DNA from 4 places in the Pantoea sp. YU22 genome. Region 4 is predicted to be linked to each of the others. Evidence: predicted binding sites of a transcription regulator. Region 4 holds the regulator's gene; each other region holds the start of a gene.

Region 1 (3,127 bases), on a different contig from region 4:
ACCTCGGTGCAGAACTTCGGCTATTACGGGCTGATGATCTGGATGCCGAGCTATCTTTCCGCTAACTTCGGCTTCAGCCTGACGAAGTCGGGTTTATGGACGGCGGTCACCGTGGTCGGCATGACCTTCGGCATCTGGCTGTTTGGCGTGCTGGCGGACCGCTTCGCGCGCTGGAAAATTTTCCTGCTCTATCAGTTCGGCGCGGTAGCGATGGTGGTGATCTACGCGCAGCTGCGCGATCCCACCGTGATGTTGTTCACCGGCGCGCTAATGGGCATGTTCGTCAACGGCATGATTGGCGGCTACGGCGCGCTGATCTCCGACACCTTCCCGCCGCAGGCGCGCGCCACGGCGCAGAATGTCTTATTCAACCTCGGACGCGGCGTCGGCGGTTTCGGCCCGCTGGTGATCGGGCTGCTGGCGGCCAAGATCTCCTTTGTCGCGGCGATTACGCTGCTGGCGCTAATTTACCTGCTGGATATTTTCGCCACGCTCTTTTTGCTGCCGAAAAAGCAGGGTAACGACGATTCGCTGGGCGCCATTGGTTGATTAAGGAAGCCAGTCGCGCATCCGCCGTCAGTCCGTTAACTGCCAGCCGCGCGCCTGCCACAGCGCGGGCAGTTCCGCCATATCGGTAAAGCGCGTCACCAGCGGGTGATCGATGTCAGGATTATGTGCGTCTGCGCAGTAGTAAAACACCGGGATGCCTGCCGCAATGCCAGCGCGGGCGCCCGCTTCTGAATCATCGACCAGAATGCAGCGCTCGACAGGCACCTGCATCTGTTCGGCGGCGTAATACATCAGTCCGGGATCGGGCTTCCAGCGCGAGATATCGTAGCCGCTGAAGAGGCGCTGGTTAAACCAGGGCAGCATACCGGTCAGTCCCAGCGAGTGTTGCATCTTCTTTACCGTGCCGTTAGAGACGACACACATCGGTACGGTAATTTTCTCCACCAGCGCTTTTGCGCCGGGGATCGGCGTCAGGGACGCGTCGAACAGGCGCGCCACCTCGGCGCGGTAATCGGTTTCAAACGCTGCCTGCGGCAGCGAGGCGTGATGTGTTTCAGCCACGTCGCGGATAATGTCGTAGAGCTGGACGCCTTTATATTTTTCGAACATCTCCTGCAGTGAGCAGCTTATTCCGTAGCGGGCGAAGGTGTTTACGTAAGCCTGGGTACAGAGCAATTCGCTGTCCACCAGGGTGCCGTCGCAGTCAAAAAACACACACTCTACTGACATCTGTCGCTATCCTTCTGATTTCGGGAGAGCACACACTTTAACCTAATCGCCGCAGATTGCGATCCCGGAAACGGTTGCGAAAAATCATTGTATTGCCGCGGCAAAGCGGTCAGGATACGCGCCGAGTTCTTTTCATCAGGATCGCTGGCATGAGTAAACAAGGCCTTTTGCAGCGCGTTTTCAAGCTGCAGGAACATGGCACTACGGTGCGCACCGAGATTATCGCCGGTGTCACCACTTTCCTGACGATGGTCTACATCGTCTTTGTAAATCCACAGATTCTTGGCGTGGCGGGCATGAATACCCAGGCGGTATTCGTCACTACCTGTCTGATCGCCGCCTTCGGCAGTATTCTGATGGGGCTGGTCGCCAACCTGCCGGTGGCGCTGGCACCGGCGATGGGCTTGAACGCCTTTTTCGCCTTTGTGGTGGTTGGCGCGATGGGCTACTCGTGGCAGGTCGGTATGGGCGCGATTTTCTGGGGTGCGCTGGGCCTGCTGATCCTGACGCTGCTGCGCGTGCGCTACTGGATGATCGCCAATATCCCGCTGGGCCTGCGCGTCGGCATTACCGCTGGCATCGGCCTTTTCATCGCCATGATGGGGCTGAAAAACGCCGGTATTATCGTGGCGAATCCCGATACTATCGCCGCCGTGGGTAATCTGACCTCGCACAGCGTCCTGCTCGGCGCGCTCGGCTTCTTTATTATCGCGATTCTGGCGTCGCGCAATATCCATGCGGCGGTGCTGATCTCGATGGTCATTACCACGGCAATCGGCTGGGCGCTGGGCGATGTGAAATATGTCGGCCTCTTCTCTGCGCCGCCTGCAGTCAGCAGCGTATTAGGGCAGGCGGACATTAAAGGCGCGTTCAATATCGGCATGGCGGGCGTGATTTTCTCCTTTATGCTGGTCAACCTGTTTGACTCCTCCGGCACCCTGATCGGCGTAACCGATAAAGCGGGCCTCACCGATGAGAAAGGCACGTTCCCGCGCATGAAGCAGGCGCTGTTCGTTGACAGCTTCAGCTCAGTAACCGGTGCGCTGGCGGGTACCTCGTCAGTGACCGCTTACATCGAAAGTTCGTCCGGCGTGGCGACTGGCGGCCGCACCGGCCTGATGGCGGTGGTGACCGGCGTGCTTTTCCTGCTGGTGATGTTCCTCTCGCCGCTGGCGGCGATGGTGCCAGGCTATGCGGCCGCAGGCGCGCTGATTTATGTTGGCGTCCTGATGACCGCCAGTCTGTCGCGCGTGCGCTGGGACGATTTGACTGAAGCGGTACCGGCTTTTGTTACTGCGGCGATGATGCCGTTCAGCTTCTCGATTACCGAAGGTATTGCGCTGGGCTTTATCGCCTACTGCGTGATGAAGCTGGGCACTGGCCGCTGGCGCGAGATCAGCCCCTGCGTGGTGGTTGTGGCGCTGCTGTTTGTGTTGAAAATCGCCTTTATCGACGGGCATTAACACACTGCGCGGGCGATATCTCGCCCGCGCTGGCACCCTCAGCCAGAAAAATTAAAGGCCGCTTACGCGGCCTTTTTTACATCTCAGGATGGGCGCTGCGTTCCAGCGGCGAGCTGGTCAGACGCAGCGTGCGCGGTCCGATATTGGGTTTACTCATCTCTACGTCGCGCAACGCATGCCACTGTTGCGAGGCATCGATTTCCCATAAATGCAGACGCTGGGTCGCGGGCGACAGGGCGCATGACCATACCAGCGTCGGCTCCGCATCGCACACCGCCTGAATATCGGGGTAAATCGTCGAGCGGAGGCGGCCGGCCGCAGGCTGCAACCGCAGAGAAGCCATATTGTCGCTGCCTTCGCCGGTCAGCTTGAGAATGCTCTGGCGCAGCGTCCAGATTTGCGTCACCGCTTCCATAAAATCCTGT
Region 2 (3,127 bases), on a different contig from region 4:
GGATGTAAATACGAATAAATAGCAAAGGCGGGCCACGACCCGCCGGAGAGATTACTTTTCCTGCGGGAAGATCAGGTTCAGCACGATGGCGGTGATCCCGCCTGCGGCGATGCCAGAAGAGAGCAGCGTCTTCAGCCAGTCTGGTGCAAACTGCAGGATCAGCGGCTGTTGCGATACGCCCAGACCGACCGCCAGCGACAGCGCGATAATCATAATCGCGCGGCGGTTCAGCGGCTCGCGCGATACGATGCGCACGCCAGAGGCGGCGATGGTACCGAACATCACGATGGTCGCGCCGCCCAGTACCGGTTCCGGAATATGCTGCACAAAACCGCTAACCGCCGGGAACAGGCCAAGCAGGATCAGCATCAGCGCCACCACAAAGCCCACGTAGCGACTGGCGACGCCGGTAAGCTGGATAACGCCGTTGTTCTGGCCGAAGCAGGAGTTCGGGAACGTATTGAACAGGGCGGAAACAAAGGAGTTCAGCCCGTTCGCCAGCACGCCGCCTTTCAGACGTTGCATATAGAGGGGGCCGCTTACCGGCTGCTCTGAGACGTCCGAAGTGGCGGTGATATCCCCGATGGTCTCCAGCGACGTCACCATAAATACCAGCATCAGCGGGATCAGCAGGTTCCAGTCAAAGCCCAGGCCGTAGTAGAGCGGCGACGGTACCGAGAGCAGCGGCTGGCTGACCGGCGCGGCGGCCTGCGGCAGCATATCCATCAGCCAGGCGGCGAAATAGCCGACGGCCATGGCGATAACCAGCGACGCGACGCGCAAATAGGGGTTGCGCTGCCGGTTGAGTACGATGATCACCGCCAGCACTACGCCCGCCAGCAGCAGGTTTTTCGGCGCGCCGAAGCTGTGATCGTTCATGGCGGCGAAGCCGCCGCCAATCGAGGTCAGCCCGACCTGAATCAGCGACAGGCCGATAATCATCACAACAATGCCGGAGACCAGCGGAGTAATGATGCGGCGCGCCAGATGCAGCACGCGCGACAGCACCATTTCGGTACAGGACGCGACCATCAGCGTACCGAACAGCGCGGCCATCATGGTCGGCACGTCAGCGCCGCCGTTTTTCAGCGTCATGCCGCCCATAATTAAAGGCGTAACAAAGTTGAAGCTGGTGCCCTGGATCGACAGCAGGCCTGAACCGACCGGACCCCAGGTTTTAATCTGCAGCACGGAAGCCACGCCGGAGGCGAAAAGTGACATGCTGATAATATGTTGCGTATCCTGCGCAGGCAGGCCCAGCGCCTGACAAATAAGCAGAGCGGGGGTGATGACCGCCACGAACATCGCCAGCAGATGCTGACCAGCGGCAAACAGCGTTTGCGGCAGCGGCGGACGATCTTCAAGACGATAAATCAGCTCGCTCTGGCGCGGCGCGGTTGATTTATTCAGGGTGGCGTCTGGTTGCTTAACGGACATAAAGTGGCTTCCCAATCTGTGAAGAGGGGGATTTTAAACCGCTTATGGCTGAAAGCAATCGTTTGCCACTCTTTATCTTAAGCGCGCAGAAAGGAGCGGTTTAGCCGGTGAAAAAGGAGGCGGGTCAGACGTTGGTGTAGCGGGCGGTTTCCGGCAGCCAGCGCTCAATCAGCGCCCTGGCCTGTTCTGGGTAATGCTGGTGGATATGGCGCGCCACGCGCTGCACTTCTGGCACCATCGCCTGATCGCGCAGCAGGTCCGCGACTTTGAACTCGGCGTTGCCGGTCTGGCGTGTACCCAGCAGTTCGCCCGGGCCGCGGATCTCCAGATCGTGCTGGGCAATAACAAAGCCGTCGTTGCTGTCGCGCAGCACCTGCAAACGCCGCTGCGCGGTTTTGCTCAGCGGCGCCTTGTAGAGCAGGACGCAGTGCGAGGCAACCGCGCCGCGCCCGACGCGTCCGCGCAGCTGATGCAGCTGCGCCAGACCCAGGCGTTCCGGGTTTTCGATAATCATCAGGCTGGCGTTGGGGACGTCGACGCCGACCTCAATCACCGTCGTGGCTACCAGCAGCTGCATCTCATTGGCTTTAAAGGCCGCCATTACCGCCTGCTTCTCCGCAGGCTTCATGCGGCCATGCACCAGGCCGATATTCAGATCGGGCAGCGCAGCTTTTAAGGCTTCCCAGCTCGCTTCCGCCGCCTGCGCTTCCAGCAACTCAGACTCTTCGATCAGCGTGCAGACCCAGTAAGCCTGGCGGCCCTCCTGGCAGGCATGCCGCACGCGGGCGATAATGTCGTCGCGGCGGCTGTCAGGGATCGCCACGGTGGTGACCGGCGTACGGCCTGGCGGCAGTTCGTCAATGGTCGACGTATCGAGATCGGCGTAAGCGGTCATCGCCAGGGTACGCGGGATCGGCGTAGCGGTCATAATCAGCTGATGCGGATGGAAGCCCTGCTCTTCGCCCTTCTCCCACAGCGCCAGCCGCTGGTGCACGCCGAAGCGGTGCTGCTCGTCGATTATTACCAGCGCCAGGCCTTTGAACTGCACCTGCTCCTGGAACAGCGCGTGCGTGCCGACCACCATTGCCACCTGGCCGCTGGCGATCGCCTCCTGCTGCGCCTGACGCGCTTTGCCTTTCTGCTTGCCGGCCAGCCAGCCAACTTCAATCCCGAGCGGCGCGAACCAGCTGCGGAAGTTGTTCGCGTGCTGTTCTGCCAGCAGCTCGGTAGGCGCCATCAGTGCCACCTGTTTGCCGTGCGCAATAACATCCAGCGCCGCCAGTGCTGCGACCAGGGTTTTACCGGATCCGACGTCGCCCTGTACCAGGCGCATCATCGGAAAATCATTCTCCAGGTCGCGCTCTATTTCCTGCACCACGCGTTTTTGCGCGTTGGTTGGGGAGAAGGGCAGCGCCGCCAGCAGTTTGTCGCTCAGCGTATGGCGCGGCGTCATCGGCAGCGCGTAATAGCGCTGCGCCCCAGCGCGCACCGCCAGCATACTGAGATTGTGCGCCAGCAGCTCTTCCAGAATCAGACGACGCTGCGCCGGATGACGGCCGTGCTCCAGTTCGCTCAGACGCAGATCGGGCGGTGGGCGATGCAGCGTGCGCAGCGCCTCCGGCAGGCTAATCAATCCCTGCGCCAGCTCCTGCGGCAGCAGCTCGGCGATCGGCACGCTCTCCAGCAGCGT
Region 3 (3,127 bases), on a different contig from region 4:
TAATCGACCTTCGATTCAATCAGCACGCGGATGCCCGACGCGCCAATCACACCATAAAGCAGCAGCGAGACGCCGCCCATGACCGGCACCGGGATCGCCTGAATTGCCGCCGCCAGTTTGCCGACGCACGACAGCAGGATAGCGATGATCGCCGCGCCGCCGATTACCCAGGTGCTGTAGACGCGGGTAATCGCCATAACGCCGATATTTTCGCCGTAGGTGGTATTCGGCGTCGAGCCGAAGAAGCCAGAGATGACGGTTGAAAGACCGTTCGCGAACATTGAGCGGTGCAGGCCGGGATCGCGGATCAGATCTTTTTTCACGATATTCGCGGTTACGACCAGATGCCCGACATGTTCAGCGATGACCACCAGCGCAGCGGGCAGAATCGTCAGCATCGCCGCCCATTCGAAACGCGGCGTATAGAAGGTCGGCAGCGCGAACCAGGGCGCGTTATAGACCGGCGTCCAGTCGACGATGCCCATTGCGAAAGAGAGCGCATAGCCCACGACCACGCCGACCAGGATAGGGATAATGGCGAGGAAACCACGAAACAGCACCGAGCCGAAAACCGTCACCGCCAGCGTCACCAGCGAAATGATTATCGTCGTGCTGTCGGCGCTGCTCCCTTCCGCCGGCAGCAGACCCGCCATATTGGCCGCCACGCCCGCCAGCTCCAGCCCGATAACCGCCACGATTGCGCCCATCGCCGCCGGCGGGAACATCACGTCGATCCAGCCGGTACCCGCCTTTTTCACAATCAGCGCGACGATACAGAACAGCACACCGCACAGGATAAAACCGCCCAGCGCCAGCTCATAGCCCAGCGGCAACAGCAGCAGCACCGGCGAGATAAAGGCGAAGCTGGAGCCGAGATAGGCGGGGATTTTGCCTTTACAGATAAAAAGATAAAGCAGCGTGCCAACGCCGTTGAACAGCAGCACCGTTGCCGGGTTGATATGGAACAGGATCGGCACCAGCACCGTCGCGCCAAACATGGCGAAGAGATGTTGCAGGCTGAGCGGTATGGTTTGCAGTAACGGCGGGCGTTCGCTAACGCCAATGGCGCGACGAGTCATCATTTATCCCCTTAAAAGGTTGTGTTTTTTTGCCAAAAAAAAGCCGACTCTCTGGTCGGCTGATTCAGTTATTTAGTCCCGAAAATTTTGTCGCCGGCATCGCCCAGCCCCGGAATGATATAGCCCTTTTCATTGAGTCCATGATCGACTGAAGCGGTGTAGAGCTCCACGTCCGGATGCGCCTTCTCCAGCGCGGCGATCCCTTCCGGCGCGGCAACCAGAACCAGCACTTTAATGCTGGTGCAGCCCGCTTTCTTCAGCAGATCGATAGTGGCGATCATCGAGCCGCCCGTTGCCAGCATCGGGTCGACCACCAGCGCCAGGCGCTCTTCGATATTGGAAACCAGCTTCTGGAAGTAAGGCACCGGCTCCAGCGTCTCTTCATCGCGGTAGACCCCGACCACGCTAATGCGCGCGCTCGGCACATGCTCAAGCACCCCTTCCATCATCCCCAGACCGGCGCGCAAAATCGGCACTACGGTGATTTTTTTACCTTTGATTTGATCGATTTCCACCGGGCCGTTCCAGCCTTCGATGGTGACGCGCTCGGTTTCCAGATCGGCGGTGGCTTCGTAGGTCAGCAGGCTGCCGACTTCCGACGCCAGCTCGCGGAAGCGCTTCGTACTGATATCGTGCTCACGCATCAGGCCCAGTTTATGTTTGACCAGCGGGTGTTTGACTTCCACGATCTTCATTGGTGTTCTCCCGGAATGAGTTGAGCTAAAAAAAAATCGCGGGATTATACCGCCTTTTCGCAAGCGCGCCATATGTCGTTGCGCAAAGAGGGAAACTTTAGATCCTGCATTCAAGGATTGATGAAAATCGTCCGGCGCGCAATTTGACCAGGCAATGGGGCTCGCAAACGTTTGCCTGCGCTGTTAGAATTGCCGCGCTTTTTGTTAACCACCAACCGCAATCGCGTGGGGATTCCGCAGTGACCGACAAGACCTCTCTCAGCTACAAAGACGCCGGCGTTGATATCGATGCTGGTAATGCTCTGGTTGACCGTATTAAAGGCGTAGTGAAAAAGACTCGCCGCCCGGAAGTGATGGGTGGGCTGGGCGGTTTCGGCGCACTTTGCGCGCTGCCGCAGAAATATCGCGAGCCGGTGCTGGTCTCCGGAACCGACGGCGTCGGCACCAAGCTGCGTCTGGCGATGGATCTGAAGCGCCATGACGCTATCGGTATCGATCTGGTCGCCATGTGCGTGAACGATCTGGTGGTTCAGGGCGCGGAACCGCTGTTTTTCCTCGACTATTACGCTACCGGCAAGCTGGACGTCGAGACCGCCTCTTCCGTTATCACCGGCATCGCCGAGGGCTGCCTGCAGTCCGGCTGCGCGCTGGTCGGCGGCGAAACCGCAGAAATGCCGGGCATGTACCACGGCGAAGATTATGACGTGGCCGGTTTTTGCGTCGGCGTGGTCGAGAAATCGGAAATTATCGACGGGTCAAAAGTGCAGGACGGCGACGTGCTGATCGCGCTGGGCTCCAGCGGCCCGCACTCCAACGGTTATTCACTGGTGCGCAAAATCCTCGAGGTGAGCCAGACCGATCCGCAGACTAAGCAGCTGGACGGCAAACCGCTGGCGGATCATCTGCTGGAGCCGACCCGCATCTATGTGAAAAATATTCTGAGCCTGATCGAGCAGGTCGATGTCCATGCGATTGCTCACCTGACCGGCGGCGGCTTCTGGGAAAATATTCCGCGCGTACTGCCAGATAATACCCAGGCGATTATCGACGAGAAGAGCTGGGAATGGCCTGCCGTCTTTAACTGGCTGCAGCAGGCAGGCAACGTCAGCCGTCACGAGATGTACCGCACCTTTAACTGCGGCGTGGGCATGGTGATCGCGCTAAGCGCCGCCGAAGCAGATAAAGCGGTCGAGCTAATGCGCGCTGCAGGCGAGAAAGCCTGGAAAATCGGCGTGATTAAAGCCTCAGACTCGGAAGAGCGCGTGGTTATTAACGCATGAAAAAGCTGGTTGTGCTGATTTCCGGCAACGGAAGCAATCTTCAGTCCATCCTCGACGCCTGCGCAAGCGGGCG
Region 4 (3,127 bases):
CTGCTACGCAAAAAATTAAACTGAAAAAACAGAAGAAAATCGAAACGGCTTCACTTTCTCATTCCGCTGGCGAACAGAAAAAATCCCTTAAATCTTCCCGTAAACGTTATGGCCATCAGCGCGAGCTGGGTACGGCCAAAACCGCTAAGCTGCAGCTGCTGGACGCCGATGACGGCACCACCATCAAAATGAGCAAGTCTCATCGCCTGCGTTACCAGAAAGCGCGCGAAACCGCGATGACCAAGCTGATGGGACAGCTGGGCAAACCCTATCAGTGGGGCGGCACCTCTCCGCATACCGGTTTCGACTGCAGCGGCCTGGTCTGGTACGCCTATAAGGATTTAGTGAAATTCAGAATTCCGCGCACCGCCAATGAAATGTACCACCTGCGCGACGCCGCGCCGGTGAAGCGCGAATCGCTGGAGAAAGGCGACCTGGTGTTTTTCCGTATTAACGGTCGCGGTACGGCCGATCACGTTGGCGTTTATCTCGGCAACGGCAAATTTATTCAGTCGCCGCGCACCGGAAAAGATATCCAGATCAGCGGTCTGTCGGAAGATTACTGGCAGCGTCACTACATCGGCGCGCGCCGAATGATGACGCCGAAAACCATACGCTAAGACAGAAAAGAAAAACCGGGGGCCTCCCCGGTTTTTTTATCGCTGCGTATCAGTGCATCACGGCGGTAAAGCTAAACGCTACGATCATCAGCAGCGCGGCACAGGTCGTCATCAGTGCCATTTTCAAATCAGTGCTCATCACTTTTCCTTATCCACACAATTAACAGGGTCTTAAGGGATTTTCCCATAGTTGCCGGTAAAAATCTCGTTTTATCCTGCAAGCCTTGTTAGAATCTCCGGCTTTGTTGCGCAACTGACGCAACACCGGTTCCGTTCGCACGCAACAGCCTCTGTTTTGTCCCGCCCAGTGAATATTTCACCGACAAAAACTGTAGCGAATTAACAGAAAAGTCTCTTAGCGGACGCAAACGTTTAACATTATGCTTATCAGCGAGTTATTGATGAGTTCTGGAGTCTCTTTTTAATGGCAACAATCAAAGATGTCGCGAAGCGCGCGGGTGTCTCCACCACCACCGTTTCTCACGTTATCAATAAAACGCGCTTCGTTGCGGAAGAGACGCGCAACGCCGTCTGGCAGGCGATTCAGGAGCTGCACTACTCGCCCAGCGCCGTGGCGCGAAGCCTGAAGGTAAATCACACCAAGACGCTGGGGTTGCTTGCCACTTCCAGCGAGGCGCCCTATTTTGCGGAAATTATCGAAGCGGTGGAGCACCACTGCTTTGAGCGCGGCTATACCCTGATTCTCGGCAACGCCCACAACGATCTGCAGAAGCAGCGCGCTTACCTGTCGATGATGGCGCAGAAGCGCGTCGATGGACTGCTGGTAATGTGTTCCGAGTACCCGGACGATCTGCTGAAGATGCTGGAAGAGAATCGCAATATCCCGATGGTCGTGATGGACTGGGGCGAATCGCGCGCAGACTTTACCGATACCGTGCTCGATAACGCCTTCCAGGGCGGCTATCTGGCGGGGCGCTACCTGATTGAACGCGGCCATCGCGACATCGGCGCCATACCGGGTCAGCTGGAGCGCAACACCGGCGGCGGCCGTCATGCAGGCTTTTTAAAAGCGCTTCAGGAAGCAGGCATCGCGGTGCGTTCCGAGTGGATTGTGCAGGGCGATTTTGAGCCAGAATCGGGCTATCAGGCGATGCAACAGATCCTGCAGCAGAAGCAGCGCCCAACGGCGATCTTCTGCGGCGGCGATATTATGGCGATGGGGGCGATCTGCGCCGCCGACGAGATGGGCCTGCGCGTGCCGCAGGATATTTCAGTGATCGGCTATGATAATGTGCGCAACGCGCGCTACTTCACGCCAGCCCTGACTACCGTCCATCAGCCTAAAGCCCAGCTGGGCGAGAAGGCGCTGGAGATGCTGCTGGATCGCATCACCAGCAAACGCGAAGAGTCGCAGACCATTGAAGTGCACCCGACGCTGATTGAACGTCGCTCGGTCGGTGACGGTCCCTTCCGCGACTACCGCCGTTAATCCTCGCTTAACCACTCCTGATTGAGCGTTTGCGCATCGCCGAGATAGCTGAGCAGCCAGCTCAGTGCCGGCGATGCGTGCGCTTCCGACCAGCTCACGCAGCAGGGGCTTTCCGGGAACGGCGCAGGCAGCGTCAGCTCCGCCAGATCCCCTCTGTCCAGCAACGGACGCGCCAGATGGCCCGGCATCATCGCCACGCATAATCCATCCAGTACGCACGCCAGCCCCGCCTGCCAGTCCGGCACCACCAGACGCCGTTGATTATCGAGCGTCCAGGTCATGCGGCGCGGCAGCGCACGCGAGGTATCTTCCAGCACCAGCGACGGCCAGGCGCGCAGCGCGTCGTCGTCGAGTCGCGGCTGTTGCGTAAGCGGATGCTGGCGCGCCACAACGCAGCGCCAGTTTAGCGCGCCCATATCGCGAAAAGAGAAGCGTCCACCGACCGGAATCGCCTGGGTCGCGCCGATCGCCACGTCTACGCGCCCGTCGGCCAGCGCATCCCAGACGCCGTTAAAAACTTCATAGCTGATGTGCAGCTCCATATCGGGGAAATGGCGATAGAAGTCCGTGACCAGCTGGCGGCTGCGCGACAGCTTCACGATGCGATCAACCGCTATGCTCAGCTGGCCGCGCCAGCCATTCGCCAGCTGCTGGCACTGCCTGCGGGTGGCGAGCATTTTTTTGATAACTTCGCGTCCTTCCCGTACGAAATGTTCTCCCGCGGCGGTCAGCGCCACGTCGCGGTGCTGCCGCTCGAAGAGCGGTACCGCCAGCCAGCTTTCCAGCTGACGCACCGTATAGCTGACGGCAGAAGGCACGCGATGCAGTTCCTTAGCGGCGGCGCTGAAGCTGCCGGTACGCGCGACGGCGTCCACCACCTCAAGCGCATATTCAGACCACATAATTATTCCCTTCAAAATATTTCACAGCATTCTGCAAATATTAACGTTTCACAGTGACGGGCGCACCCTTTTACACTTTGCCGCGTTCAACCTGCCTGACGAATATGAGAATGAGTAAAACCATGCTGTCATCAAAAGGATTTATGCCCTATCTC

What was found. The regulator PurR, encoded in region 4, represses purine synthesis genes. The targets are predictions, from matches to a motif close to CANGCAAACGTTTGCNTG.
Region 1: a site for PurR is predicted at 1,303-1,320, ahead of EKL29_RS15575 (NCS2 family permease). Genes of this name have one in related genera too.
Region 2: a site for PurR is predicted at 1,489-1,506, ahead of EKL29_RS16950 (NCS2 family protein). Genes of this name have one in related genera too.
Region 3: a site for PurR is predicted at 1,935-1,952, ahead of purM (phosphoribosylformylglycinamidine cyclo-ligase). Genes of this name have one in related genera too.

Annotation. Positions count from the first base shown of each region.
Region 1 is NZ_RYDU01000011.1:88,087-91,213, reverse strand. It holds gene EKL29_RS15585 (MFS transporter) at 1-549, shown strand, start outside; gene yieH (6-phosphogluconate phosphatase) at 577-1,239, opposite strand; gene EKL29_RS15575 (NCS2 family permease) at 1,389-2,702, shown strand; gene EKL29_RS15570 (4'-phosphopantetheinyl transferase superfamily protein) at 2,779-3,127, opposite strand, start outside.
Region 2 is NZ_RYDU01000013.1:103,728-106,854, reverse strand. It holds gene EKL29_RS16950 (NCS2 family protein) at 52-1,437, opposite strand; gene recG (ATP-dependent DNA helicase RecG) at 1,562-3,127, opposite strand, start outside.
Region 3 is NZ_RYDU01000005.1:122,794-125,920, forward strand. It holds gene uraA (uracil permease) at 1-1,079, opposite strand, end outside; gene upp (uracil phosphoribosyltransferase) at 1,148-1,774, opposite strand; gene purM (phosphoribosylformylglycinamidine cyclo-ligase) at 2,014-3,054, shown strand; gene purN (phosphoribosylglycinamide formyltransferase) at 3,051-3,127, shown strand, end outside.
Region 4 is NZ_RYDU01000001.1:630,630-633,756, reverse strand. It holds gene EKL29_RS03060 (C40 family peptidase) at 1-620, shown strand, start outside; gene EKL29_RS03055 (YnhF family membrane protein) at 670-759, opposite strand; gene purR (HTH-type transcriptional repressor PurR) at 1,045-2,070, shown strand; gene punR (DNA-binding transcriptional activator PunR) at 2,067-2,972, opposite strand; gene punC (purine nucleoside transporter PunC) at 3,095-3,127, shown strand, end outside.